DNA from 4 places in the Selenihalanaerobacter shriftii genome. Region 3 is predicted to be linked to each of the others. Evidence: riboswitches for the same ligand, from Rfam matches in the RefSeq annotation. Region 3 holds a riboswitch; each other region holds the start of a gene.
What was found. A riboswitch is a leader RNA that binds a small molecule or an ion and turns the genes downstream of it on or off. The one in region 3 is predicted to bind S-adenosylmethionine.

Region 1: linked by a shared signal. The riboswitch ahead of metK (methionine adenosyltransferase) and the one ahead of B5D41_RS05530 (homocysteine S-methyltransferase family protein) in region 3 are both predicted to bind S-adenosylmethionine.
Region 2: linked by a shared signal. The riboswitch ahead of B5D41_RS02140 (methionine ABC transporter ATP-binding protein) and the one ahead of B5D41_RS05530 (homocysteine S-methyltransferase family protein) in region 3 are both predicted to bind S-adenosylmethionine.
Region 4: linked by a shared signal. The riboswitch ahead of B5D41_RS05930 (O-acetylhomoserine aminocarboxypropyltransferase/cysteine synthase family protein) and the one ahead of B5D41_RS05530 (homocysteine S-methyltransferase family protein) in region 3 are both predicted to bind S-adenosylmethionine.

Annotation. Positions count from the first base shown of each region.
Region 1 covers NZ_FUWM01000003.1:154,648-160,472, forward strand. Annotated here, with positions in the region: gene priA (primosomal protein N') at 1-656, opposite strand, end outside; gene metK (methionine adenosyltransferase) at 883-2,073, opposite strand; SAM riboswitch class I at 2,152-2,252, opposite strand; gene B5D41_RS00720 (ABC transporter ATP-binding protein) at 2,397-3,194, opposite strand; gene B5D41_RS00725 (ABC transporter permease) at 3,214-4,107, opposite strand; gene B5D41_RS00730 (ABC transporter substrate-binding protein) at 4,139-5,146, opposite strand; gene B5D41_RS00735 (S-ribosylhomocysteine lyase) at 5,469-5,825, opposite strand, start outside.
Region 2 covers NZ_FUWM01000004.1:158,292-164,116, reverse strand. Annotated here, with positions in the region: gene B5D41_RS02150 (TIGR00341 family protein) at 1-943, shown strand, start outside; gene cysK (cysteine synthase A) at 1,036-1,950, shown strand; SAM riboswitch class I at 2,037-2,150, shown strand; gene B5D41_RS02140 (methionine ABC transporter ATP-binding protein) at 2,249-3,298, shown strand; gene B5D41_RS02135 (methionine ABC transporter permease) at 3,273-3,944, shown strand; gene B5D41_RS02130 (MetQ/NlpA family ABC transporter substrate-binding protein) at 4,019-4,846, shown strand; gene B5D41_RS02125 (HesA/MoeB/ThiF family protein) at 5,054-5,825, shown strand, end outside.
Region 3 covers NZ_FUWM01000008.1:84,704-90,528, reverse strand. Annotated here, with positions in the region: gene B5D41_RS05550 (homoserine dehydrogenase) at 1-878, shown strand, start outside; gene B5D41_RS05545 (aspartate kinase) at 896-2,137, shown strand; gene thrB (homoserine kinase) at 2,130-3,038, shown strand; gene B5D41_RS05535 (PorV/PorQ family protein) at 3,137-4,159, shown strand; SAM riboswitch class I at 4,271-4,381, shown strand; gene B5D41_RS05530 (homocysteine S-methyltransferase family protein) at 4,470-5,825, shown strand, end outside.
Region 4 covers NZ_FUWM01000009.1:17,753-23,577, reverse strand. Annotated here, with positions in the region: gene metX (homoserine O-acetyltransferase MetX) at 1-901, opposite strand, end outside; gene B5D41_RS05930 (O-acetylhomoserine aminocarboxypropyltransferase/cysteine synthase family protein) at 934-2,130, opposite strand; SAM riboswitch class I at 2,216-2,329, opposite strand; gene B5D41_RS05925 (ABC transporter substrate-binding protein) at 2,400-3,824, opposite strand; gene B5D41_RS05920 (L,D-transpeptidase family protein) at 3,839-4,750, opposite strand; gene B5D41_RS05915 (CCA tRNA nucleotidyltransferase) at 4,909-5,825, opposite strand, start outside.

The sequences.
Region 1 (5,825 bases), on a different contig from region 3:
TCTGCTTTATTTAAAGCCTTTCGTTGTTCTTGATTTAAGGTTAAAGGATTAGTAGAATCAAAATCAACTTCTGAATAAGGATTTCTTCTAACGTCTACTTCTTCATATCTAATTAATCCCTTCTCATATAGACGTCTTATGGTTCCGGAAGTAGTATTAACTGCCTTAGCTAGAGTACTCGTTCTTAAATGCCCCCCTTGATTTTCCATTAAATATTGCAAAACTTCTTTCTGTTTATAGGCCCTACTACTCATTTCCGCTAATTTCTCTTTCATTTTAGGCAAAGAATATTTCAGCTTAACTATTCTCTTTTCTTTCTTCTTTCTTTGTCCTGAAGGAATAACACATTTTAAAGCAGTAATTAAATGGGACTGATAATAATTTGCCATCCACTCAGCTAACTTCAAAATTTCTTCGTTAAAAAGCGATAAATAACTTGTTAACTTTATTATCTCTTTTATATTCTTTATATCAGTCTCTATTTTATCCATTAATCCAACTACATAACCGGTTAAACTTCGATTCCCAAATGGAACTTTAACTTCATAACCAATCTCAATTTCTTTTCTTAACTCCACTGGAATCGCATAAGTAAAAGGCTTATCTACTTCACTAACCGGTAAGTCTACAACTACTTTTGCATACTTACACTCCATCTTTTTTTGCCACCTTCTCCTAAACTGCTTAATTCTTACAACTATTATTATTCAAGACCTAACCCAATATTCCTTTAAAAAGATGCAAAGAGACCATTAGTTATATTTATCCAAAAGCTCATTTATCTATTGATTTGATATGTTAAAAAGCTAGACACAATAAGTGCCTAGCTTTATGTTATAAAAATCTAAACTTTTTTCTATTTAAATCATTATTCATTATCTTCTACAATCCTGCTTCTTTTTTTAAAATATCTGCTTTATCTGTTCTTTCCCATGGCAAATCTAAATCATTACGTCCAAAATGACCGTAAGCAGCTACATCTTGATATATAGGTTGTCTCAATTCTAACTCTTTAATAATCTGAGCTGGACGTAAATCAAAATGTTTTTGAATTAGATCTTCAACAACTTCCTCATCAACTTTAGATGTGCCAAATGTATCTACCATAACAGAAACTGGAGATGCAACTCCAATAGCATAAGCCAACTGCACCTCACATTTATCAGCTAAACCAGCTGCTACCACATTTTTAGCTACATAGCGAGAGGCATAAGCCGCTGATCTATCTACCTTCGTTGGATCCTTACCAGAAAACGCTCCACCACCATGACGAGCTGTTCCTCCATATGTATCAACAATAATCTTTCTTCCAGTTAAGCCTACATCTCCTTTAGGCCCACCAATTACGAAACGTCCGGTTGGATTTACTAAATATTTAGTCTCACTATCTAACATATCTTTAGAGATAATCGGCTTAACAACCTTAGAAATAATATCCCTTTCAATCTGTTCTAATGAGACATCAGCTTTATGTTGAGTAGAGACTACCACAGTATCTACTCTTACTGGCTTGTCTCCTTCATACTCAATAGTAACCTGAGTCTTTCCATCCGGACGTAAGTAAGGCAAAACTTCTTCTTTTCTTACCTCTGCTAATTTTCTAGCTAGTTTGTGAGCTAGAGTAATCGGTAATGGCATTAATTCTTCAGTTTCATTACTAGCATAACCAAACATTAACCCTTGATCTCCAGCTCCTAATTCCTCCTCTTCTTCAGCTAGCCCTTCTTTTGCTTCTAAAGCCTCATCTACTCCCATAGCAATATCAGGTGACTGCTCATCAATAGAAGTCAAAATAGCACATGTACCCGCATCAAATCCATACTTAGCATTAGTATAACCAATCTCCTTCACTTTTTTACGAGCAACTTTGGGAATATCAACATAACAATCTGTTGATATTTCTCCAGAAATCAAAACCATACCAGTAGTTACTAATGTCTCACAAGCAACTCGAGCCTGAGGATCTTGACTAAAAATAGCATCTAAAACTGCATCAGAAATTTGATCAGCAACTTTATCAGGATGTCCCTCAGTTACTGATTCTGATGTAAATAAATAATGATTATTGGACATTATATCACCTCTTAATTTAAATGGATTCATTATAAATAAAAAATTCTCTCCTTATTGGAGAGATATTTAAAAAACATTACTACATCTCTCAAGATACTCTTGCAGGAATTAGCACCATGCACTGCTGCGCTGGTTGCCGGGTTTCCTAGGGCCTGTCCCTCCACCACTCTTGATGTTACTAAATATTCATTTTAAAATACAATATTATGTTAACATATCCAATATTAGTTGTCAATTAATATCTTGTTAAATTAACCTTTGCTTTCTTCTAATAAAGAAGAGAGACTCTATTAGTCTCCCCTTAATTCCTTTCATTTATAAAATTATTGTGCTAATAAAATTCGATCATTCATCAATTCCTCACCTTTAGCTTGAGCAAATTTATCTAATAAATCATCTACTGTTAAATGTTTTCTTTCTGGATTCTTAATATCCAATACTATTTCCCCATTATCCATCATAATAGTTCTATTACCTAAATTTAATGCTTGATTTAAATCATGAGTTACCATTAATACAGTTAAACTATGCTTAACTACTATACTTTTAGTCAAATCAATTACTTGTTGAGCAGTCTTAGGATCTAAAGCAGCTGTATGTTCATCTAATAATAAAACCTTTGGTTTAGCAATAGTAGCCATTAATAAAGTTAAAGATTGACGCTGCCCTCCAGATAATAATCCAACCTTATCTGTCAATCTATCCTCAAGACCTAATCCTAATAGACTCAAATATTCTTTAAACTCGTCTCTTCTTTCTTTATTTACTCCGATCCCCAATCCGCGCTTTTTGCCTCTAGCTGCTGCCATAGCTAAATTCTCTTCAATAGACATAGTCGCTGCAGTACCTTGTAAAGGGTCTTGAAAGACACGACCTATTAAACCAGCTCTCTTATAATCTGGCATATTTGTTACATCTTTATCATCTACTTGAATATTTCCTGCATCTATTCTAAAGCTACCTGCAATCGAATTTAAAAGGGTAGACTTTCCTGCACCATTACTACCGATAATAGTTACAAAATCACCGGTTCTTAATTCTAAATCTACACCTTTTAAAGCCACATTTTCGTTAACCGTACCACGATTAAAAATTTTACGAATCCCGTTTACTTTTAAAATTTCAGCTCACCTCCTAAAATCATGATGTACCTTTCGATAAAAAATTAAGTTTAAAATCTTCTTTTATAGTTGGAGCTGATAAAGCAGTAATTACTAAAACAGCCGTAACAATTTTCAAATCTGTAGGTGCAAAACCTAATCTTAATGCTGTAGTAATTGCTAAACGATATAGCAATGAACCACCAATAACACTTATAGTAGCTAAAATAATTCTTCGACTGCTAAAAATTACTTCTCCAATAATCACAGAAGCTAAGCCTATAATAATCATTCCAATTCCCATTCCAACATCAGCAAAACCTTGATATTGAGCTACTAAGGAACCAGATAAGGCTACTAAACCATTAGATAATGCTAATCCTAAAATGGTCATTGAATCCGTATTTACTCCCATACTTCGAATCATTTGTGGATTATCTCCGGTTGCTCTCAAAGCTAAACCTAATTCTGTATGCAAGAACCAATCAACCATAAACTTTATAACTAAAACTATGACTAAAAAGAATATTCCTGCTTGCCATTCTCCATTTAAGCTTATTGCATCTAATTTAGTTAGGATGGTCTCCTGATTAAGTAATGGAATATTAGCTCTACCCATAATTCGTAAATTAATCGAATATAAAGCAGTCATAGTTAAAATTCCTGATAAAAGCCCAGTAATCTTTAATTTTGTATTCAAAAAACCAGTAATACTTCCAGCTAATGCTCCAAATAAGACTGCTGCTAATGTAGCAACTATTGGATCTACTCCGTCAATAATTAGCTTAGCAGTAATGGCAGCTCCTAAGGGGAAACTCCCATCTACCGTTAAATCCGGAAAATCTAAAATCCTAAATGTTAAATAGACTCCTAAAGCCATAACACCATAAACTAGCCCTTGTTCTATTGATCCTAATGCTACACTCAATAGCATAACCTAACACTCCAATCTGCACTTAATTTAATTATTTATTATTTAAGACTTCTTTTGCGTTATCTAAAATTTCCTGGGGAATAGATACATTCATCTTTTCGGCTGCATCTTTATTAATAATTAACTCAGTCGTCTTTAAGTACTCAATCGGCATCTGCGCTGGATCTGCTCCTTTAATTACTTTAACTGCCATCTCACCAGTCTGCTTTCCTAACTTATAATAATTAATCCCTATAGTTGCTAAAGCTCCACGCTCAACCATGCCTTCTTCTCCGACAACCAAAGGTAAATCCTCTTCACTTGCTACTTTTACTACAGCTTCTATAGCAGAAGCAACTGTATTATCTGTAGGAACATAAAATGCATCTACTTTCCCTATTAATGTCTGAGTAGCCTGTAATACATCACTAGTAGTACTAACTGTACCATTTTCTAAATTTAAACCTAAATCTTTAGCTGCTTTTTCAGCTATTTTAGCCTGAACCACTGAGTTAGTTTCTCCAGCATTATATATAATTCCTATATTTTGAATATTAGGTTTAATCTTCTTTAGTAATTGTAACTGTTTGCGAACCGGTGTTAAGTCACTAGTTCCTGTTACATTAGTCCCTGGCCTCTTTAAATTCTTAACTAAACCAGCAGCTTTAGGATCTGTTACCGCTGTAATTAGAATCGGAATGTCTGAAGTAACATTAGCTGCTGCTTGCGCTGTTGGAGTAGCAATAGCCAAAATCATATCTACCTGATTATTCTTGAACTGCTTGGCGATAGTTTGAGCTGTAGACATATCTCCTTGGGCATTCTGATAATCATAAACCACATCTTCTCCTTCTTTATAGCCTTGTTTTGTCAAGGAATCAATAAAACCTTTTCTAGCTGCATCCAAAGCTGGATGTTCTACTATCTGTATAATTCCAATCTTTAATTTATCATTACTTGTTTCTGTATCTTTACTCTGTTGACCACAACCTGTTATAACTAAAGCTAATGTCAAAATCAAAACTACAAAAGTCAATCGGTTCCTAACTAAATTTCTCATCTACTCTTCACCTCTTTTAAAATATTTTTAAAATAAAAAAAGCACTCCTAGTCGGAGTGCTTTAATATGCATAAATTACCTATATATGCTGCAAATTTCCTATACAAAAGTATAGATACTAGCACACATAAGTTATCTCCCACTGTAATAACCATTCTACCCTTTTTATTAAACAACTACTAACTCACCTACAAGTTCTACAAACTCTACATACCTACTAAAACTTACCTTCATCTACTAGTCTACCTGTAAATCATTTAACTTCCTACACTATAAATTATAACTTAATTTTTGTTAAAAGTCAATTGCAATTAATCACTTATTATTTAAACTTTTTTAAAACATCACTAGCATATTCTTTAGCACCAAATAATGAATGATCTCGATAATTACCACATTCTTTAGCAGTAGTAGCTGGAACTTCTTCAGTTTCTAAAATTTGAGTTAAAGAATCCGTTAATGTATTCTCAACCTTTTCTACTGTAGGCTCACCTACTACTATTAAATAAAAACCTGTTCTACATCCCATTGGAGAAATATCAACAATGTTATCTATCTTCTCTCGCATATATCCAGCTAATAGATGTTCTAAAGTATGCATTGGTGCTGTAGAAATAGCATCTTCATTAGGCTGTCTTAATCTCAAATCATACTTTTGAATAATATCTCCTTTAGGAGT
Region 2 (5,825 bases), on a different contig from region 3:
ATCTTTAGTGACATATGCTCAAAACAATTCAACAGTAAATGATCATTTTATTTTTTTAGCAATAATGGCAGCAATAATAGCTTCATTAGGTTTGATTTTAAATAATATCCCTGTCATTGTAGGTTCGATGATTATTGCGCCAGTCTTTGGACCGATTGTGGCTATTTCTATGGGGATTGTATTAGGTAATTTTAAATTAATAGTTAAAGGAATAATATCGGAATCAACGGTACTCTTAATAGCAGTAGTGGTCGGACTTATAATGGGAAGTATAGTACCTAATGTAGCTATTAACTCGGCATTAAAAGGCAGAATGTTTCCAACAGTAGCTGATCTCTTGGTTGCTTTAGCAGCAGGTAGTGCAGGTGCTTACTCCTTAATTTCAGGAGTTAGGGCTCAGATTGTTGGGGTGGTAATTGCAGCAGCTTTAATTCCAGTAATGTGTACTATGGGAATTGGGATTTCGCTAGGGAATTTGACCATGGTAGGAGGTGCTACTTTACTTTTAGTTGGTAATTATTTAGCTTTAATTCTTGCTATCATGGGGATTTTTTATTTTAAAGGGTTGAAACCACAGATATGGTATGAATTTAAAGCCCAAAAATTAATTAAAAAGAGCTTAATAATAATTATAGTGGTAACTATTATTTTAAGCTTGCCGCTATCTTGGATGACTTATCAACGTATGATTAAGGAACAACCTGAAGATATTGTACGCAAAGTATATAGAGAAAGCTTTGGTGATGAATTAGAAACGAATTTGTTAGAAATAGGAGTTCAGGGTAAGACAGTAGAGTTATTTATTTATACCCCTAAAGGGACAGATGAGTACTTTTTTAGATTAATAGAGAAGAGGGTTAAGAAGAGGTTAGGTTCAGATTATAGAGTCATTTTTGAAGTTATTCCAACTAAACGATTTCAACTTCCTTTAGACTCTTTATAAAGTTTCTTGACAAGTAATCTAAGTTCTGGTAAAATCATGAATACACATAAACCTAGTGGCTTAGTTGGAATTAAAATTAGGAGGGTATAATCATGAAAAAAGTAGAAGATATAACAGAATTAATAGGTGATACTCCGATAGTAAAGTTGAATAGAATTGTACCGGAAAATAGTGCTGATATTTATGTAAAATTAGAATCTTTTAACCCAGGAGGAAGTATTAAAGATAGAATAGGTTTAAGTATGATTGAATCTGCAGAAGCATCTGGCAAATTAAATTCTGGCGGGACTATTGTGGAACCGACTAGCGGTAATACAGGTATAGGGCTTGCTTTGGCTGGAAATGCAAAAGGATATAATGTTATTTTAACTATGCCTGAGTCAATGAGTCAAGAACGCAGAAACTTACTTAGTGCTTATGGAGCTAAATTGGTGTTAACTCCTGGGTCTGAAGGAATGCCTGGAGCTATTCGAAAAGCAGAAGAATTAGTAGCAGAACATGATGAATACTTTATGCCACAACAATTTAATAATTCTGCTAATCCTGAAATTCATCGTAATAATACTGCTCAAGAAATTTTGGAAGCTATGGATAGAGATATTGATGCATTTGTAGCTGGAGTAGGTACTGGAGGAACAATAACAGGAGTAGGAGAAGTATTAAAAGAAGAATTAGAAGATATTAAAGTTTATGCAGTAGAACCTAAGACATCTGCAGTTATTGCTGGTGAAGACCCTGGTCCTCATGGAATTCAAGGGATTGGTGCTGGATTTATTCCAGATGTGTTAAATACTAATCTTATAGATGATGCTATGAAGATAACTGATGAGGAAGCAAAGAAGACAGCTCGAAGTTTAGCCCAAAAGGAAGGGGTTTTAGCCGGTATTTCTTCTGGAGCAGCTGTGGCTGCAGCTTTAAAAGTAGCAGATGAATTGGATAGTAAGCAGAAGGTAGTAGTTATTGCTCCAGATACAGGTGAAAGATATTTAAGCACTGATCTTTTTTAAAGAAGAATAATTTATAATCAAATTTTGCAAATGATTCTTGACAAAACTTTTAGGCCATGATATTATGTTAGTAACTTAATAATAGACTCTTATCAAGAGAGGTGGAGGGACTGGCCCGATGAAGCCCGGCAACCGGTAGTATAAGTTCGCAATACTATAGCGGTGCCAAATCCTGCAGCAAAAATGCTGGAAGATGAGAAGAGTGGTTAGAATAATCAACCTCTTCTCTTTGAGAAGAGGTTTTTTTAATTCAGAGAATATTATTTTAAATAGTAGTGAAATGAGAAAGGTGATAATGATGATTAAGATTAAAGGTTTGAGTAAAGTATATAGTAGTGAAGAAGGGCAAGTAGTTGCATTAAAGAATGTTAATTTTGAAATTAAGTCAGGAGATATTTTTGGAATTATCGGTCCTAGTGGAGCTGGGAAAAGCAGTTTCATTAGATGCTTGAATTTATTAGAAGAACCTACAGAAGGTCAAGTGATTGTAAATGGTCAAGATTTAACAAAATTAAATACTAAAGAATTGCGACAAGCTAGGAAAAAGATTGGTATGATATTTCAAGGTTTTAATCTTTTGCAGAGTAGGACAGTTGCAGATAATGTGGCTTTTCCATTAGAATTAGCAGGTGTTAGTAAGTCAGATATTAAAAATAAAGTTAATGAATTATTAGATTTAGTAGGGTTAGCTGATAAAGCTAATAATTATCCTGCACAGTTAAGTGGAGGTCAACAACAGAGAGTGGGAGTAGCTAGGGCTTTAGCCAACGAACCTAAATTATTATTATGTGATGAGGCAACTTCATCATTAGATCCTGAGACTACAGATTCTATTTTAGATTTATTAAAAGATATTAATGAAAAGTTAGGAATTACTATTGTATTAATCACTCATGAAATGGAAGTTATAAAGCAGATTTGTGATAGGGTTGCAGTTTTAGAAAAAGGTTATATTATTGAAGAGGGGGAGACTATTCAAGTCTTCACTGATCCTAAGCATGAAACTACAAAACGATTTGTGCAGAGTGTAATTAATGCTGATATTCCTGAAGAGTTTTATCAAAGAAGTAGTGTGTTAGAATCAAAATCAGGTAAGCTAATCAAAGTTTCTTTTGTTGGTGAGGTAGTAAAAGAGCCTACTTTTTCTACAATTATTAAAGAATTTGACATAGATGCTAATATTCTATATGGAAATATTGATAAAATTCAAGAGACTTCTTTTGGCATTCTCTTAATCGAATTAACAGGAAATAATTTTCAAATAAAGCAAGCGGTTAATTATTTACATGAAGAAGGTTTACAAGTGGAGGTGGTTAGAAGTGATGAGTCTGTTAGAGCAATTAGCTAGTAATTTAGATTTGTTGTGGGGAGGGTTGCAGGAAACATTATATATGGTTATAGTTTCTATGACTATTGCCAGTATTTTTGGAATGCCTCTAGGGGTTAGTGTAGTTGTTACAGAACCAGATAATATTTTAGAGAATAAGAAAATTAATTTTGTTTTAGGTTCAATTATAAATATTGCCCGTTCGATTCCATTTATTATTTTAATGGTAGCTATTATTCCTTTTACTAGACTCGTAGTAGGAACTTCTATCGGAACTACCGCCGCTATTGTACCTTTAGCAGTAGCAGCTATACCGTTTATAGGGCGAATTGTGGAAAATGCTTTAAAAGAAGTCGATTCAGGAGTAATAGAGGCTGCAGAATCTATGGGAGCTACTCCTTGGGAGATTATTAGTAAGGTTTTAATCCCAGAAGCTTTACCTTCATTAATTTTAGGCTTAACTTTGGCGGTTATTAGTTTAATCGGTTACTCAGCAATTGTAGGAGCAATTGGTGGTGGTGGATTAGGAGATATAGCCGTTAGATATGGTTACCAGCGTTTTCAAGGAGATATTATGTTACAGACAGTAGTTATCTTAGTTGTTTTAGTCCAGTTAATTCAATCAACTGGAAACTTATTAGCAGGAAGGTTAGATAAGTCAGCTTAACAAACTGATTAATTTAAAATATCTAATTTCAAATATATAAATTAAAATAATTAAGTAATGAGGAGTGAGTATTAATGTTTAGGAATAAGAAATTTTTAATTTCAATTGTATTATTAGTTGTAGTTGGTTTGGCAGCAGGTTGTGGTGGTAATCAAGGTGCGCAAAAAGAAGTAGGAGCAGAGAAGACAACATTAACTGTGGGAGCAACTCCAGTACCTCATACTGAAATATTAGAAAAAATTAAACCAATATTAGCTAAGGAAGGTATTGAATTAGAAATAAAAGAATTTACTGATTATGTAACACCTAATATTGCTTTAGCTGACGGTAGTATAGATGCTAATTTCTTTCAACATGTACCTTATCTAAATGATTTTAAAGAAGAAAGAGATTTAGATCTTACTTATATAGCTAAGGTTCATATTGAACCAATGGGACTTTATTCAAAAAAGATTAGTTCTTTAGATGAGATTGAAGATGGAGCAACTATTGCTTTACCTAATGATGTTACTAATGAAGGTCGTTCGTTACTCTTATTAGCTGAACATGGCTTAATAAAGTTAGATAAGGATGCTGGTTTAAAGGCAACTCCAGTGGATATTGTGGAAAATCCTAAGAACTTAAAGTTTGAAGAAATAGCAGCTGCTCAATTGCCACGAGTATTACCTGATGTAACAGCAGCTGTAATCAATACTAACTACGCTTTAGAAGCTGATTTAGTACCTACTAAAGATGCAATTATTATGGAGGGTAGTGAGTCACCATATGCTAATGTATTAGCAGTTAAAATGGAAGATAAAGATAATGAAGCACTAAATAAATTGGCTGATGCCTTAACTTCTAAACCAGTTAAGAAGTTCATTCAAGAGAAATATAAAGGATCTATTGTTGCAACTTTTTAGAATTATTTAGCCCCTCTTCTTAATAGAAGAGGGGTTTCTTATTTAAATGAAGCTATATTTTTTTAAGTTGTGGATAATATGTTAATAGTAGTAAAAATCTATTTAAAAAATGTATTGGTTAATTTTAATGAGTATTATATAATATATTTACTGTTAAGTATATTAACAGTAAGAGTTTGAGTTAATAATTTATGTAGGAGGGTTATAATGTCTAACTATGATCTTAGTAGTGAGGAATTACAGAGATATGATAGACATATTATCTTAGATGAAATAGGTCAGGAAGGTCAACAGAAATTAAAAGAATCAAGTGTTTTAATAGTAGGGGCTGGAGGTTTAGGTTCACCAGTAGCTTACTATTTGGCTGCTGTTGGGATAGGGTGTATTGGAATTATTGATTTTGATGAGATAGAGCTTAGTAATTTACAAAGACAAATTCTACATAGCACTAGTAATATAGGTAGTTTTAAAGTTGATTCAGCTGAGAAGAGTTTAAAAGCTTTAAATCCCAATTTAGATATTATTACTTATCAGGCTTCTTTAAAGACAGATAATGTAGAAGATTTAGTTATGAGATATGATATTGTGATTAATTGTGTTGATAATTTTGCAAGTAGATATTTAATAAATGATGCGTGTGTATCGAATAATATTCCATTAATAGAGGCAGGAGTTTTGGGGTTTGAAGGACAAGTTATGGTGATTATTCCTGGGAAGGGGCCATGTTATCGTTGTATTTTCCCTGAATCTTCTAAACAAGGTAGGATTTCTGCGGATAAGGAGATAGGGGTATTGGGAGCAGTTGCTGGTACTATTGGTACTTTACAAGCTACAGAGGCTATAAAATACTTGTTGGGTATTGGTGAGCTTCTGTTCAGTAAATTATTAATATATGATGCTCTACATGCTTCGTTTAGAAAAGTAGAACTTAAAGCTAATCCGAGATGTCCTATTTGTGGTGATGATTCTAGTATTACTG
Region 3 (5,825 bases):
GATCTTTAAAGGAATCATTAACTGCTAATAAGGTTGAAGAGATAATGGGAATTGTAAATGGAACAACTAATTATATTTTAACTAAAATGACTCAAGAAGGCGCTGATTTTGCTGATGCATTAGCTGAAGCTCAAGATTTAGGATATGCTGAGGCTGATCCTACTGCTGATGTAGATGGATATGATGCAGCTTATAAATTATCAATTTTATCAGCTATTGCTTTCGGATCAAGAATAGACATAAATGATATTTATTTAGAAGGAATTTCAAAAGTAACACAGAAAGATATTACGTATGCTAAAGAATTAAATTATGTAATTAAACTATTGGCTATTGGTAAAGAAGTTGATGGTAAGATAGAGGCTAGAGTTCATCCAACTATGATTCCAAATAATCACCCGTTGGCTGCTGTAAATGATTCTTTTAATGCAGTATTTGTTAAAGGACATGCAGTTGGGGAATTAATGTATTATGGTCGAGGGGCAGGCTCAATGCCAACAGGTAGTGCTGTAGTGGCCGATGTTATTGATATTGCTCGTAATATTATTAATGATGCCAACGGAAGAATAGCGTGTAGTTGTTATGAAGAAAAAGAATTAAAATCTATAAATGAAGTTGTTTCTAAGTATTACTTACGATTACAGGTTATTGATAGGCCAGGAGTTTTAGCAGCTGTATCTGGTATTTTAGGTAATAATGGTGTAAGTATTGAATCAATGATTCAAAAGAGCAAAACTGAAAATGGAGTACCATTAATCTTAGTTGCTCATCAAGTGAATGAAGGGAATATACAAACAGCATTAAATGAGATTGATAATCTAGCAGAAGTTAAAGAAATTAGTAGTTTAATTAGAGTAGAAGGGGAAGAATGTTATTAAATAGGAGGCAAGATGATATGGGCTTAATTGTACAAAAGTATGGAGGTACTTCTGTTGCTGATACAACTAGAATTAAAAAGGTAGCAGAAAGGCTAGTAAAAAGAAAGCGAGAAGAAGATCAGGTAATAGCTGTTGTTTCAGCGATTGGGGATACTACTGATGAATTGATAAATTTATCAAATGAAATCACAGATCAACCACCTAAACGAGAGTATGATATGTTAATTTCTACAGGAGAACAAGTATCAGTTGCTTTACTGGCTATGGCAATTAATGAATTAGGAGAGGATGTCATTTCCTTAACTGGATCACAAGTAGGAATTATCACTGATGACCTACATACTAAGGCGAAAATTTTAGAGATAGATTCTAGCCGATTAGAAAAAGAATTGGCTAAAGATCAAATTGTAGTAGTAGCTGGCTTTCAGGGGATTACAATTAATGATGATATTACAACTTTAGGAAGAGGTGGCTCTGATACTACAGCGGTAGCTTTGGCAGCTAAACTTGATGCTGATATCTGTGAGATTTATACTGATGTAAATGGTATTTATACTGCTGACCCAAGAATGTTAGATGATGCAGTAAAGCTACCCGAAATTTCTTATGATGAAATGCTAGAAATGGCTAGTTTAGGAGCTAAGGTTTTACAACCGAGATCTGTAGAGTTTGCTAAACAGTATAAAATAAAATTAGCAGTTAAATCAAGTTTTAATTATGAATCAGGGACACACGTTAAGGAGGTGGAAGAATTGGAAAAAGGCAAAGTAGTTAGTGGTGTTGCTTGTAATACGAATGAAGTTAAAATTTCTTTAATAGGAGTTCCAGACCGACCGGGGATTGCTTCTAAGGTTTTTAATACTTTAGCAGAATCTAGCATCAATGTAGATATGATTATTCAGAATGTACATCGAGGAGAGGTAAATGATATTACATTTACTATTGATGATGAAGACTTAAGTCAAGCTAAAGTCATTTTAAATGAATTGAATAAAGAATTAACTATAGAGGATATTATTTATGATGCTGAAGTAGCTAAAGTATCAATTGTAGGTGCAGGAATGGTTACTAATCCTGGAGTTGCAGCTAAAATGTTTGAAGCATTAGCTGATGCTGATATTAATATTGAAATGATAAGTACTTCGGAGATTAAAGTCTCTTGTTTAATGGATGAGGCTAAGTCTCAACAAGCAGTAAAAGTAATTCATGATAAGTTTAATTTAGGTGAAAAGCAAAGAGTAAGTGATCAGAATGTATAGAGTAAAGGTCCCAGCTACTACTGCTAATTTGGGGCCAGGGTTTGATATTTTAGGTATGGCATTAGATTTTTATAATATAATAGAAGTACGTGAAAGAGAAGAAGGTTTAAAGATAGAGATAGAAGGTTTAGGCGCTGATGAATTACCTACTGATGAAAATAATTTAGCTTATCAAGCTATGGATTATCTTTTTTCGCGAACAGATTATTCTCCAGCAGGCTTAGAGATAAATCTAATTAATCAAATTCCTTTATCGCGAGGATTAGGAAGTAGCGCTACAGTAATAGTAGGTGGATTAGTCTTAGCTAATTGTTTAGCAGGTGAACCTTTTTCTACAGATGAGCTTTTAAATTTTGCTACTAAGATAGAAGGGCATCCGGATAATGTAGCTCCTGCTTTGTTAGGAGGAGTAGTTATTTCTGTAATGACTGAAGATGGGGAGATAATATATAAAAGATTAGATGTTCCTAAATTAAGTACAGTAGTAGGTATTCCAGACTTTAAATTATCAACTACTGAAGCAAGAGAAGTTTTACCGGCTCAAGTTATTTTTGAAGATGCCGTTTTTAATAGTAGTCGTGTAGCTTTGTTAATAGCTTCATTGATGAGTAAAGATTATGACTTATTAGCTACTTGTTTTGAAGATAGATTACATCAATCCTACCGACAAGACTTAGTACCAGGAATGGATTCTGTTATTAAGTATACTAAAGAGGCTGGTGCTTTAGCAGTGGCTTTAAGTGGAGCAGGCCCATCTATAATTGCTTTGACTTTAAATCAGGAGGAAAGTGTGGGAAAGACTATGGTTCAGACTTTTGCTCGTCATGGAATTGAAGCTAATTATAAGATTACCAAACCAGCTACTGAAGGTGTTATAATAGAGGAATTAAAAGATGAATAATTTTCTAATATGAATTAGCAGGAAAAGTGTTACTATATGTTGAAATTAATTGAGTAGAAGGTAGATTCACATATAGCATAGAGGAGGATTTAAATTAAATGAGTTTGAAAACAAGTATAGTTGTCGTATTGACATTATTATTAGTTATTTCAGTAACTACTTTTGCTTTTGCTACTCCTAAATATGGAGCTAAAGCTTACGGAATGGGGGGCGCATTTACTGCAGTTGCTGATGATGCCAGTGCAATTTACTGGAATCCAGCTGGCTTGGTACAAAGCGGTTTCATTGGTGCAGAATTTTCTATTGGAGCAGATCCTGATGATGATTTTATTGATGATGCTAAAGATGTCTTAGATATGCCAGAAGGACCAGAACAATATAAGGCATTATATGATTTAAATTCAACTCAGATGGGGCTTGATGGGATGTTTAATGCTAATTTTAAAAATGTTGGTATAGGTGCATTATTAACTAATTCTTTTACTTATAATAATGATGATAATCTTGAATTAAGGAATCGTTTGGATGGACAAGGAGTTATTTCTACTGGGATTAAGTTGTTGGAACCACCTATGAATATTGGTGCTTTATATGTTGGTGCTAACTTAAAAGGGTTATGGAGTAGATATGATAGCGTAACTGGATATAATAGTGGTGGTAGTGGAACTACAGAAGAAGGTGAAGCTTCAGCTACAGGTTATGGCCTTGATATAGGAATGATGGCTAAGGTGACAGATGCAGTTAATTTTGGTTTAAGTGTTAAGAATGCAACATCAGATTTAGATTGGGAGTGGGATAAGAAGCCTATTAATCCAGCCAAGTTAGATGACTCATTACCACGGACGGTAACTGCTGGAACAGCAATTAAATTACCTTATCCATTATCTGCTACTATAGCAGCAGATATTGAGAGCATTGAAGATGGTGAGGATATCTATCATGTAGGTTTTGAAAAGAATATTCTCTTTAATGGTCTTTCTTTAAGAGCAGGTATGTATAAACCGGAGAATGGTGATGAAGTAATTACTGGAGGTTTAGGATTAAATTTAGCTAATTTACATGCCAATTTAGCTATGGATGATGAAGGATATTATGCTTTGTCAGCTAACCTTAAGTTTTAATAGATAATTTTTAAGTTAAACTTGACAGTTAATAATTTAAGTGTTATACTTGCATAAAATTACAGATAAAAATTCATATATTTCATCTTTATGTATGATTAATACTATATTCTCTTATCAAGAGTGGTGGAGGGACTGGCCCTATGAAGCCCGGCAACCAGTATTCATTTAGAATAAAATGGTGCCAATTCTTGCAATCTTATTAAGATTGACAGATGAGAGAAGAGGACACAGATTAAAAGATAAAGCCTCTTCTCAAATTTGAGAAGAGGCTTTTTTAAATCATTGAGAATTTAGGAGGAGAGGAAATATGAAATCAGATGTTTTAATTAGTCTTGAGTCAGAAGTACTATTATTGGATGGAGCTATGGGGACTAAATTACAACAAGAAGATTTAGAGACTGATACGGCTCCTGAGGTTTGGAACTTAAAGAGGCCAGAAATAATAAAGCAAATCCATCAAGATTATTTAGCAGCAGGAAGCCAAATTATTCAGACTAATACCTTTGGTGCTAATCGAATTAAATTAGGTGAGTATGGGTTAGCCCAAGAAGTAGAAGAAATTAATAGAGCCGCAGTACGGATAGCTAAAGAGGTTAAAAAAGATAATTATATTGCTGGTTCTGTAGGACCATTTGGTAAGTTTTTAGCTCCTATAGGTGATGTTACTTTTGAAGAAGCTATTGATATTTTTAAGGAGCAGATTGCTATTTTAGTTGATTCAGGGGTAGATTTAATAAGCTTAGAAACCATGAGTAGTCTACAAGAATTGAGAGCAGCAGTGATAGCTGCTAAAGAAGTAAGTGATAACGTTCCAGTCATGGCTCAAATGACATTTGATGAAAATTTGCGAACATTAAGTGGAACTACTCCTAAAATAGCAGCAGTAGTATTAGATGCTTTAGGAGCAGACATTATTGGAGCTAATTGTAGTTTAGGACCACAAGGTTTGCTAGATGTTTTAAAAGAATTGAACCAAGTTACTGATAAGCCATTAATAGTTCAACCTAATGCTGGATTACCTAAAATAATAGATGGGGAAACTGTTTATCAAAAGTCTCCAGAAGAAATGACTACTTATATTAAAAAGTTTGTAGCAGAAGGAGCAAATATTATTGGAGGGTGTTGTGGAACGACTGAGGATCATATTGCGGCTTTTGCCCAAGGGTTACAAGGACTGACACCAAGTAAATCAAAATTAACTAGGAATTTTAGATTAGCCAGTCGCTCTCAGTTAATGGAATTATCAGATCAAAGTGAGAGTTTAATAATTGGAGAAAGAATTAATCCTAGTGGTAAAGAACGTTTAGCTGAAGAGTTAAAGAATAACAGTTTTAAAGTGGTTCAACAGGAGATAAATTCACAAATAAAGACAGGAGCTAAGGTTTTAGATATTAATGTTGGTGGAGCCGGTATAGATGAGGTTGAGATGATGAAAAATGTAGTACAAAAAGTACAGAATACTTCTCGAGTGCCGGTCTGCATTGATACTACAGATGTTGAATCTTTAGAAGCAGGTTTAGAAGCATTTACTGGTAAGGCTTTAATTAATTCTGTAACTGGTGAAGAAGAAAGCTTGAATCGAGTTTTACCATTGGCTAAAAAGTATGGAGCAGCTTTGGTCTGCTTAACTTTAGATGAAGATGGAATCCCTGATACAGCAGAA
Region 4 (5,825 bases), on a different contig from region 3:
AAAGATCCATGGCTTTAGTAAGATATAAGAATGAATTTGCATCAAAACGTTCGATAAACTTTTGTCCTTGATAATCTAAATAACTATTTATTTTAAACTGACTATCAAGGGTATAAAAATCTTTTCTTTCCAACTCTTCTCTACCAAATTTATTCTGAAAAGATTCAGGGCTTCTAAAAGTAATCATCCCAATCTTTCTAGCTAATGCCATCCCTTTCTTCGGATAACGACCAGAGCCATAATAATCTCCTTTTTGCCAATCTGGATCATTTTTGATAGCCTCAATTGCTATTTGATTATATGCTATACTTTGAGCTTTAAGTCTTCCTGGTGTTCCAATTGGTATTACCTTATCTACAAAATCTGGATACTCTACTGCCCACTTTAAGGCTTGCATACCTCCCATGGAACCACCAATTACTGCTCGAAGATGATTAATCCCTAATTTATCTAATAATGCTTTCTGTAGCTTAATCATATCTTTAATTGTTATTACAGGAAAATCAGTTCCATACTCTCTTCCTGTCTCTGGATTAATAGAAGCAGGACCAGTTGTGCCATAGCAGCTCCCTAACACATTACTACAAATTACATAATATTTATTGGTGTCAATTGCTTTATTTGGACCAATTAAATTATTCCACCAACCTACTTCTTGATCACCTGTCTGATATTTACCGGCAGTATGGGCGTTAGCTGTTAAATGATGAACAATTAAAATTACATTATCTTGATTAGAATTTAATCTACCATATGTTTCATAATTAATTTCTATAGGCCCTAACTCTTTACCGGATTCAGTCTTAAATTTCTCTTTAGCATCAAAAAGAGTCAGATTGTGTGGTGAAGTTAAACTCACCTCATCACTAATATACTCTACTTCTCTATTACAAATACTCATAACTCTCCCTTCCTTCCAGTTAAACTTAAAAACTAATCAATAGTTGCAAATGCTTGCTTTAAATCGGCAATTATATCTTCTACATTCTCAATCCCTACCGATAATCTAATTAAACCTTCAGTAATACCAGCTTCTTCTTGCTCCTCTTTTCCTAATTGTTCATGAGTAGTCGAAGCCGGATGAATAATTAATGTTCTAGTGTCACCTACGTTGGCTAAAAGTGAACATAACTCTACACTATTAATTAGCTTCTTACCAGCTTCAAAGCCACCTTTAATTTCAAAACAGACCATACCTCCAAAATTCTCTTGTTGTTTTTTAGCTAATTCATGTTGTGGATGACTCTCTAATCCTGGATATTTAATCCACTCTACTTGATCATGTTCTTCTAACCATTCTGCTACTTGTTGTGCATTTTCTGAATGTCTTTCCATACGTAAAGAGAGTGTTTCTAATCCCTGAATAAATAACCACGAATTCATTGGACTTAAAGCTGGACCTGTGTCACGATATCCTTCAGTTCTAACTTTAAAAATAAAATCTTCTGAACCAACAATAACTCCTCCTATAGAACTTCCATGACCTCCTATATATTTAGTTGCCGAATGAACCACAATATCTGCTCCTAAACTTAAAGGTTGACATAAGTAAGGAGTATTAAAAGTATTATCAAAGACTACTGTAATATCATTTTCATGAGCAATTTCTGCTACTTTTTTGATATCAACAATATTTAAAAGTGGATTACCAGGTGATTCTAAATAAAGAACTTTTGTATTTTCAGTAATAGCCTCTTCCCAGGCATCTAAATCATCTGGATCTACAAATGTAGTCTCAATCCCATACTTTGGTAAAGTCACTGAAAAGAGATTATAAGTTCCACCATAGATACATCTAGAAGAAACAATTTCATCTCCTGCCTCTAATAAACCTAATATAGTTAAATTAATAGCTGCCATCCCTGATGATGTAGCTAAAGCTGCTTCGCCTCCCTCTAAAGCTGCTATTCGCTTCTCAAATGCTGAGTGAGTCGGATTTCCAATTCTAGTATAAATATTCCCTTCTTCCTCTAAAGCAAATAATCGTGCTGCATGGTCAGCATCATTAAATACATAAGATGTTGTCTGATAAATAGGCACCGCTCTTGACCCAGTTGTTTCCTCTGGTTCATATCCTGCGTGTAAAGACAGTGTGTCAAATCCTAAATTTCTTTTTTCTTCTTTTGTCATATTTATTACCTCCATTTTTAATTAAAAATAAAAAAACCTCTTCTCTGATGAGAAGAGGTTTATAATTTATTATAATTATACTCCTCTCTCATCTCTCAACGAAAATTTTTTCGTTGCAGGATTTGGCACCATTGCATTCTAAACGAATGCCGGTTGCCGGGCTTCATCGGGCCAGTCCCTCAGCCACTCTTAATAAGAGCTTTCATTCATATTAACTTTTTACTTTAAATTATAATAACATAAATCACTAAATATGTCAACTCTATTATTCATTTTTTATCTTCATTCTTTTTTTCGACCTTATTCTTTTCATTATCAGTAACATTTAATATATCTTCAGCAATATTTAAGATTTCTCTACTTACTTTAGGAATAGATTCTCCTTCTAACCAGAATGATTCGTACCGCTCATCAATCACTTGCTTAATCTCTAACTCTAATTTCTCATTATTAAAACCACTTAACTCCTTATAACTACCACGGTCTACATAAGTCAATAGTTGATTTTGAATATCAGTTGTTAGATTTACTTCTTGCTTCCAATGAGAAATTAAAGGTAGATAACTTGGTACCACTCTTAACTTCTTAGCTATAAAAAGTGATTTCTGTTGATTAAGAAACTTAGCAAATTTATAAACAGCTTTTGTATGATCGTCCCCTTTATACTCTTCTTGTCTAAAAAGCACTAAACCTCTTACCTTTAGCGGTACTTTACTCACTTCAGGATCATTAGTAGGTATCGGTAATAAAGTTAATTCTACATTCTTTTCTTTTTTATCTCGCTGATACAAATTATTTAATAACCATAAATTAACTGGAGCAATCACTCCTGCTCTACCTTGCCAAAAATAAGGTAGTAATTTTTTATTCATCTCTTCTGGTTCTTCATAGAATACTTTATGACTACGTAAATCATCTAAATATTCAAAAGTACCTTTTAAATTCTTCTCTGTCAAAAGCAATTTACCTTCTTTAGAAACTAGTTCCTGACTGTCATTCATACTTAATAATTGATAAAACAATTCTGAATTATATGGATTAAAGATTATACAACTTTTTTTATTTAAACCTTTGATTTCTTTAGCTGTTTGGTAAAAAGTCTCCCATGGCCAGCCTTTTTCTTTAACTCTACTCAGGTCTAAATCTGTCTTAGTAAGTAATTTGCGATTCCCAACCCAAACTTGAGGTAATAACCAATTCGGTAATCCCCATACTTTTTGATCATAAGTAAATGCTGAAGTTCCTAACTGATTATAGTCTTCTATTTCATTCTCGGCAAAGAATATATTAACTGGAATCTGATATTCTTCACTTATTAATTTAGTACCAAATAAATCATTATATATATCAGGTGGTTTCCCTTCTGTTAACCTTTTCTTCAATTTATTTCTGCCTTCTATAAATGATAGTAATTCATACTTCACTTTAATATTCGGATACATATCATTAAATTCTGTAATTGTTTCTTGTAAAAACTTTTTATACTCTGCATCTTGACCAATAAAGAGGGGATAATCCCAATAAGTTATTTGATATTCCTTGTCAGCCACTAATTCTACTTTAGGATCAATTGTAAAACCTTGCTGATCTTTATAGCTAAGATAAAATGTTAAAGCCGAGGTAACAATAATAATTAATCCTATCATCCCAATTAATATAGGCCAATCAAAATTAGACTTTAATTTTTCTAGCACACCTAACCCCCCCTTTATTTAATATTTAAAATATAAAATGTATTTTCATCTCCAACTAAATCATCTTTCAAACCATAAATATACTTAAAATCTTTCATCGCTTTTTTAGTACTATCACCAAATCTTCCATCTGTATAACCAGGATCTAAACCATGTTCTCTTAATTTCTCTTGAAATAACAATACATCTTTCCCTGACTGTCCAGAACGAAGATTATGAGTTATTTTAATCGGATCTCTTCTTCCAATAATCTTTACTCTAGTACCAACATCTACCCACGAATAGAGTATCTTTACATGTCTATTAAACATTCTAATACAGCCATGGCTAGCTGCTGTTCCAATAGACCCAGGCTTATTAGTGCCGTGCATTCCATAAATTCCCCACGGTACATTTAGTCTCATCCAACGAACACCAAATCCTCCACCCCAATGAGCATCTTTAGCAATAACTGCCCACTCACCAATCGGCGATTTAGTCGAAGGTTTTCCTACAGCTACCGGGAATTTATGGTATGGTTCACCATCTGAATAAACCGTCATTTGTTTCTTATATGCATCTATTAAAAGAAAAACCTCTCCCTCTGGTGGCTTTAATTTTTCACTAGCAACTTCTTGACTCTTTCCCTTATCCAAAGCTTGAGCTAAATTTAACCAAGTTTTTTCATCAACTATTCCATCAATTGTTAAATTATTAGCTTTTTGAAATTTATTAACTGCTAAATATGTATTCCAGTCATAGACTAAATTTAATTCTCGTTTATAAAAACCTAATTCTTTTAATTGCCGTTGTAATTCCTGAACATCTTGACCTTGCATTCTTGACTGCTTTAAACCCAAAATACGAAGTTGACCACAATCACAAGTGGGTCCCGATTCAATTGCGAATATAGTTAAAGTACATCCAAAAATAATTATTAAGATCATCAATAAATTTAATCTTTTAAAAATCTAAGTCCCCTCCTTTCTTTAACTCCTGACTACTTTCATATAGTCATTGACTTTAGTATAAATAGATACGCATAAAGGACTAAGATTATACTATTAAAATAAAAAAACCTCTCAAGTTGAGAGGTTTTCCATTACTATTGATTTATAATATTCTTTATATATTCAATTGCTTCTTGATAATTTGTAATCAAACCTTGTGCCTGAGCTTCGTTTACTTCTTTTAAAATTTCACCAATTTGAGGCCCTTCTTCTATAGAAAAGATTTCTATTATATCATATCCAGTTAATAGAGGCTCTGCTGTTCTTTCTTCTACTTCTTGCCACTCTTTAATAAGCTCCTTTAAGAAGGCAAGATTATCTTTGATTTCATCCTGACGACTATTTAATAATTTAGTACTTAGAGTATCTGCTGCAGCTAATAGACAGACATCTACAACTGAAGATTCAACTGTTCTAAAGAAACGATACTTTCCTTTATCTGTTAAGTTATCAGCATAATATAAAGATAATGGCCGCATATGATATCTAATTATTTTTTTAATATATGTAATTGATTTTTTACTAAAACATAATTCTCTTAAAATCGGTTCTATATATTTAGCTCCTTCTTTATCATGGCCATAGAAATGAATTTCACCATCTATTACCTCTTCAGTGATTAACTTACCTAAATCATGAAAAAGAGTAGCAAATTTGAGTAATGGTATTTTATCACTATCGATTCTTTTATTCCAATAATCCTCTTCTAATAATTGCTCTAACTTCTTAACTGCGTATAAGGAATGAGTCCAAACATCCTCTCGATGATACTTACATTCTCCTATCTCTTTTAATTCATTAACATCAGAAATTAAATTCGATAATAATGAAAATTCATTCTCTAAATAGAACAAGTTTTTAGCCGCTCTTTTAGTATTTAATATTTTGATTAATTCATCATGAATCCGCTCCCTGGCTATATCTTTAATCATTTTAGGATTTTCTTTCATAATTACTTCTGTATTTTTTTCAATAGTGAAATTTAATTCTGCTTTAAATCTAATGGCTCTAA